2 regions of the Streptomyces hawaiiensis genome follow, and region 1 is predicted to be linked to the other one. Evidence: riboswitches for the same ligand, from Rfam matches in the RefSeq annotation. Region 1 holds a riboswitch; the other holds the start of a gene.
The links. A riboswitch is a leader RNA that binds a small molecule or an ion and turns the genes downstream of it on or off. The one in region 1 is predicted to bind glycine.

Region 1 (3,399 bases):
CGGCGGCTGCGCGGGGCCGGCCTGTCCGGGCGGACCATCGTGCTGAAGGTGCGGCGCTACGACTTCTCGACGCTCACCCGGTCCGAGACGCTGCGCGGGCCGACGGACGATCCCGCCGTGATCCGTGAGGCGGCGGGCAGACTGCTGGACTCGGTGGACACGACGGGCGGGGTGCGGCTGCTCGGGGTGGGGGTCAGCGGGCTCGCCGACTACACGCAGGAAGACCTGTTCGCACAGGCGGCGGGGGAGCGGGCGGTCGCGGAGGGCCCCGTCGAGGAGCACGCCCCGGCGCCGGCCGAGGAGCAGCCGTCACTGGCCGAGCGGCGGTGGCCCGCCGGGCACGACGTGCGCCATGCCGAGTTCGGGCACGGATGGGTGCAGGGCAGCGGCCTGGGGCGGGTCACCGTACGGTTCGAGACGCCCTCCTCGGAGCCCGGGCGCGTGCGGACCTTCCGGGTCGACGATCCGGATCTGGAGGCGGCCGACCCGCTGCCGTTGGTGTTACGAGGGCCCGAAGAGGGAGACGGAGTGCCCGGGGCAGGGTCTCAGGCCGTCTCGTCGGTGCCCGCCAGCTTGCCGAAGTCGTGGTCCGGCAGCGGGGGCGGGGCGGCGACGTCGAGGCCGTAGTGGTGATAGAGCTGCAGTTCCTGCTCGGGGGAGAGGTGGCGGCCCACGCCGAAGTCGGGGGCGTCCTTGATCAGGGCGCGGTCGAAGGGGACGTGGAGGGAGCCCTCGATCAGTTCGCTGGGCTCCAGGGGGACGAAGGCGTCCCTGCTGAACAGGCCGGTGCGTATGGCCGCCCATTCCGGCTCGCCGGTGGCGTCGTCGAGGTAGACCTCGTCGATCGTGCCGATCCTGGTCCCGTTGCGGTCGAACGCCTTGCGGCCGATCAGGTTGCGCGGATCGATATCGGTTCGCACGGGCCCTCCACATGGTCGCACCTCATCCGTAAACACTACAAAACGGTACAAGCGGGGATGCGGCCACTCGAAGGTTCGTGCGTTGACCCCGCTGGTACGCTGGCAGCGGCTGTTGACACCGTGCGGGAGAGTCCTCCAGACGTCATGGAGGCGCCGAAGGAGCAAATCCTCCCCGGAATCTCTCAGGCTCACGTACCGCACGGACGAGGTCACTCTGGAAAGCAGGGCGGGTGTCGACGGCTTCCGCTCTCACCGACGGTGAAAGCCGGAGGCCTTCGGGCGATCCGGTGAAGCTCTCAGGTTGAGATGACAGAGGGGGAGGCCGTCCGGGTACCCGCGCCGTGGTGCCCCTCGAAGGTCGTGTCGACCAGGAGGCCTCCGTAATGACCGCCCACCGCACTCCGCTCTCCGAGCTCGAAGAGGCTGTCCCCTTCGAGCAGCGCCATATCGGCCCCGACCACGAGGCCTGCGCCAAGATGCTCGCACACGTCGGCTACGGCTCACTCGACGAGCTCACCGCCGCCGCGGTCCCGGCCGTGATCGCGAGCGCCGAGGCACTGGACCTGCCGGGCGCCCGCAGCGAGGCCGAGGTGATCGCCGAGCTGCGCTCGCTGGCCGACCGCAACCAGGTCCTCGGTTCCATGATCGGCCTCGGCTACTACGGCACGTTCACCCCGCCGGTCGTGATGCGCAACGTCATGGAGAACCCGTCCTGGTACACGGCCTACACGCCGTACCAGCCGGAGATCTCGCAGGGCCGGCTCGAGGCGCTGCTCAACTTCCAGACGATGGTCGCCGACCTGACCGGACTGCCGACCTCCGGCGCCTCCCTGCTCGACGAGGGCACCGCGGCCGCCGAGGCCATGGCGCTGTCGCGGCGTCTGGGCAAGAATAAGAAGGGTCTGTTCCTGGTCGACGCGGACGCGCTGCCGCAGACCATCGCCGTGATCCGGACCCGGGCCGAGCCGACGGGGGTCGAGGTCGTCGTCGCCGACCTCGGCGATGGCATCCCCGCCGAGGTCGCCGGGCGCGAGATCAACGGTGTGCTGATCCAGTACCCGGGCGCCTCCGGTGCGGTGCGGGACATCAAGCCGGTCATCGACCAGGCGCACGGGCTCGGGGCACTCGTCACCGTCGCCGCCGACCTGCTGGCGCTGACGCTGCTGAAGTCGCCCGGTGAGCTCGGCGCGGACATCGCCGTCGGGACGACGCAGCGCTTCGGCGTGCCCATGGGCTTCGGCGGACCGCACGCCGGCTATATGGCGGTCCAGGACAAGATGGCGCGCAGCCTGCCCGGGCGGCTCGTCGGCGTGTCCGTGGACGCCGACGGGAACAAGGCGTACCGGCTGGCGCTGCAGACGCGTGAGCAGCACATCCGCCGGGAGAAGGCCACCAGCAACATCTGCACCGCGCAGGTGCTCCTCGCGGTCATGGCCGGCATGTACGCCGTCTACCACGGCCCGCAGGGCCTGAAGGGCATCGCGCGGCGCACCCACCGGTACGCCACGGTCCTCGCCGCCGGGCTCGAGGGCGGCGGTGTCGAGGTCGTGCACGGCGCCTACTTCGACACTCTGACCGTGCGCGTCGAGGGCCGGGCCGCCGAGGTCGTGGCCGCCGCGCGGGACAACGGGGTCAACCTGTGGCCCGTGGACGCCGACCACGTCTCGATCGCCTGCGACGAGACCACGACGCGCGCTCAGCTGCGGGCCGTCTGGGCCGCCTTCGGGGTCGAGGGCGTCGTCGAGGCGCTGGACACGGCCACGGAGGACGGGCTTCCGGGCGCGCTGCTGCGGACCGACGACTACCTGACGCACCCCGTCTTCCATCAGCACCGCTCCGAGACCGCCATGCTGCGCTACCTGCGCCGGCTGGCCGACCGCGACTACGCGCTCGACCGGGGCATGATCCCGCTGGGCTCCTGCACCATGAAGCTCAACGCGACCACCGAGATGGAGCCGGTCACCTGGCCCGAGTTCGGGCAGATGCACCCCTTCGCGCCCGCCGGGCAGGCCGCGGGCTACCTCACCCTCATCCACGAGCTGGAGGACCGGCTCGCCGAGGTCACCGGCTACGACAAGGTGTCCCTCCAGCCGAACGCCGGCTCGCAGGGCGAGCTGGCCGGTCTGCTCGCCGTTCGCGGGTACCACCGGGCCAACGGGGACAAGCAGCGCACGGTATGCCTGATCCCGTCGTCCGCGCACGGCACCAACGCCGCCAGCGCGGTGATGGCGGGCATGAAGGTCGTCGTCGTGAAGACCGCCGAGGACGGCGAGATCGACGTCGAGGACCTGCGGGCGAAGATCGAGCAGTACCGCGACGAGCTGGCCGTGCTGATGATCACGTACCCCTCCACGCATGGCGTGTTCGAGGAGCACGTCGCCGACATCTGCGCCCAGGTGCACGAGGCCGGTGGCCAGGTCTACGTCGACGGGGCGAACCTCAACGCGCTCGTCGGGCTCGCCAAGCCGGGGCACTTCGG
Region 2 (3,399 bases), 4.6 Mb from region 1:
CCTCGAACTCGGCGGAGGCGGCGGCCAGGAAGTCCACCGGGTCGTCCTGCCAGTCGGGCTCGAAGAGGCGGACCCGGCCGCCGCTCGCGGGACCGTCCAGCGGGGTCCGGCCGGCCCGGCACAGCTCAGCCACGGCCGGCGGCGGGAGCGGGATGCCGACCACACCACCGGGGTTGACGGCTATGCCCGCGTGTGGGGGCAGGCCGCGGGCGAACTCCACGGCGGGCGCGATGGTGTACGACATGTGGGAGCCGGCGACCTGGCGGAACTGCTCCTCGGAGCTGAACACCGGCACGAACGCCTGGCCGTCGATCTCGATGCCGGGCAGGTCGAGGGGGCCGCTGTGCGGGCCGCCGCCGCTGGGCAGCGGGATCCATACGAAGCTCCGGCCGAGCACCTCGACGATCCGCCCGCCGGCCGCCGGTCCGGCGCTGAGGGAGGCCGAGAGCACCTCCTCCAGCTCGTTGCCGGGCCAACCGCCGTGCGGGTGGGTCTGCGTCTGCGCCGGAAAGTCCGCGGAGAAGTCCGCCGGGATGTCCATCTTCCTACCGCCTGCCTGGAACCACTGCTGTGGCTCAAAAGGCTAACGGCTCAGGGGCGCGAGGAGGCCGGCCTGTGGACGACGGGGCGGGCCCGGGGGCCCCTCAGCCCGTGAAGCCGATTCTGTGGAGCGCGTTCGCCGCGTCCCGGTCGGCCAGGACGGCCGAGCCGCAGCCGGAAGGGAGGTCGCCGCGTTCCACCGCGCGCAGGAGGCGGGTGCTGGCCGCGCGGTGGCGCAGGAACGCGTAGCGCGAGACACCGCGGCCCCGGTCGCGCTGGCCGGCCAGGGCCTGCTCGGGGGTGACGTCGAGGAGGAGCAGGTGGAGCGTGCCGCCGCGGCGGCGGGCCTCGCGGGCGAGCCAGCGGCGGACCCAGGCCTGCGTGCCGCAGTCGTGCACCACGATGCCCTCACCCGTGCGCAGGGCACGGCGCAGCCCGGCGTAGTGGGCGAGGCGGACGAGCGGGCGGTAGAGCGCGTACGGCAGGGCGCGCGGCATGCGGCGGGCCCAGCGGTCACGGGTGTCCTGGGAGTCGACGCGCCGGTCCGGTACCGCGCGCCGCATCAGCGTGGACTTGCCGCTGCCGGGCAGGCCCGTGACCACGACGAGGTCGCGGGGGCCGAACAGCAGCGCGTGCGGGCCGCGCCCGGCGCGGTCGCGCAGATCGCGGACGACCGGCGCCGGCACCGGGGCGCGGACCGCCCGGACCGGAGCGGCGGCCGGCTGCTCGGGCAGCGCCATGCCCGTCGTCGCGTACGCGGTGGTCCTGTTCACCGTGATCGTCCTCCCCTGGGGCCAGGTACGGAGTCCCATCCCCGCCGAGTGTAAAGAGAAGGTAATGCCGCAGGCCTCTCATTTACGTGCTTGTCCTGCAACAGGGCTGCTACAGGTCGCCGTGTCCGGCGGGCGGGACTCGTGCACTCCCTGGAAAGGTCCCCCTGCCGCGCCGGAAGGATGCGTGCAATGATGTGCGCGCCAACTGCATACCGGCCGTTTGAATCCGCGCGGGAGAGTCCCCAGCACCGCAAGAGCTGAGGCGCCGAAGGAGCAAGTCCCTCCCTTGAATCTCTCAGGCCCCGTTACCGCGCGGGCGAGGCACATCTGAAAAGCGGGCCGCCCCCTGTGTGCGACACGAGGCGTGGCCCCACCCAAGGTGCAAGCCAGGACCCGTGTGGTCATGGCGAACCTCTCAGGTTCCGATGACAGATGGGGAGGAACGACCTCGCCCGTCATTGCCTTGGGAGACGACCGACCGTGAGCAGTACAGGAGAACTCCGTCACACCGCGCTCGATGCCCTGCATCGTTCGCTCGGCGCGACGATGACCGACTTCGCCGGCTGGGACATGCCCCTGCGCTACGGCTCCGAGCGCGACGAGCACACCGCCGTGCGCACGAAGGCCGGGCTCTTCGACCTCTCCCACATGGGGGAGATCACCGTCACCGGCCCGCAGGCCGCCGCCCTCCTCGACTTCGCCCTGGTGGGCAACATCGGCGGTGTGAAGCCGGGCCGCGCCCGCTACACCATGATCTGCCGGGCCGACGGCGGCATCCTGGACGACCTGATCGTCTACCGGCTGGGCGAGACCGAGGCCGCTTCTTCCGAATACCTGGTCGTCGCCAACGCCTCCAACGCCCAGGTGGTCCTGGACGCGCTGACCGAGCGCGCCGCCGGCTTCGACGCCGAGGTGCGCGACGACCGGGACGCCTACGCGCTGATCGCCGTACAGGGTCCGCGGTCGCCGGGGATCCTGAAGTCCCTGACCGACGCCGACCTGGACGGCCTGAAGTACTACGCCGGGCTGCCCGGCACGGTCGCGGGCGTCCCGGCCCTGATCGCCCGGACCGGCTACACCGGCGAGGACGGCTTCGAGCTGTTCGTGAAGCCCGAGCACGCGGTGGAGCTGTGGCAGGCCCTGACCAAGGCCGGCGAGGGCGCCGGGCTGGCCCCGTGCGGCCTGTCCTGCCGCGACACGCTGCGCCTGGAGGCGGGCATGCCGCTGTACGGGCACGAGCTGAGCACCTCCCTCACGCCCTTCGACGCCGGGCTCGGCCGGGTGGTGAAGTTCGAGAAGGAGGGTGACTTCGTGGGGCGCGAGGCCCTGCGCGAGGCCGCCGCCCGCGCCGAGGCCCAGCCGCCGCGTGTGCTCGTCGGCCTGGTCGCCGAGGGCCGCCGGGTCCCGCGCGCCGGGTACGCGGTCGTCGTCGGCGGCGAGGTGATCGGCGAGGTCACCTCCGGCGCCCCCTCCCCCACCCTCGGCAAGCCGATCGCGATGGCGTACGTCGACGCCGCGCACGCCGCGCCCGGCACGACCGGAGTGGGCGTGGACATCCGGGGCAGTCACGAGCCGTACGAGGTCGTGGCGCTGCCGTTCTACAAGCGCCAGAAGTAGACACTGGCCAAAGGGCCGCGGCAGCGGCCCCGTGCCCGTCGTCCCAGCTCACCAGCAGTCCCCCCTTCCACAGCACTCCCGCGCGTACAGGAGAATCCAGGCCATGAGCAACCCCAAAGAGCTGCGCTACAGCAAGGAGCACGAGTGGCTGTCGGCCGCCGAGGACGGCGTCTCGACGGTCGGCATCACGGAGCACGCGGCCAACGCGCTCGGCGATGTCGTGTTCGTCCAGCTTCCCGAGGTCGGTGACTCCGTGTCCGCCGGCGAGACCTGCGGCGAGCTGGAGTCGACCAAGTCGGTGTCCGACCTGTACTCCCCCGTCTCCGGTGAGGTCACCGAGGTCAACGAGGACGTCGTGAACGACCCGTCGCTGGTGAACTCGGCCCCCTTCGAGGGCGGCTGGCTGTTCAAGGTGCGGATCACGGACGAGCCGGGCGACCTGCTCTCCGCCGACGAGTACACCGCGTTC

Region 2: linked by a shared signal. The riboswitch ahead of gcvT (glycine cleavage system aminomethyltransferase GcvT) and the one ahead of gcvP (aminomethyl-transferring glycine dehydrogenase) in region 1 are both predicted to bind glycine.

Annotation. Positions count from the first base shown of each region.
Region 1 covers NZ_CP021978.1:1,517,262-1,520,660, reverse strand. Annotated here, with positions in the region: gene CEB94_RS07045 (DNA polymerase IV) at 1-627, shown strand, start outside; gene CEB94_RS07040 (PRC-barrel domain-containing protein) at 546-920, opposite strand; glycine riboswitch at 1,034-1,128, shown strand; gene gcvP (aminomethyl-transferring glycine dehydrogenase) at 1,304-3,399, shown strand, end outside.
Region 2 covers NZ_CP021978.1:6,075,599-6,078,997, reverse strand. Annotated here, with positions in the region: gene CEB94_RS28210 (enhanced serine sensitivity protein SseB) at 1-541, opposite strand, end outside; gene CEB94_RS28205 (AAA family ATPase) at 645-1,313, opposite strand; glycine riboswitch at 1,535-1,634, shown strand; glycine riboswitch at 1,635-1,755, shown strand; gene gcvT (glycine cleavage system aminomethyltransferase GcvT) at 1,794-2,930, shown strand; gene gcvH (glycine cleavage system protein GcvH) at 3,034-3,399, shown strand, end outside.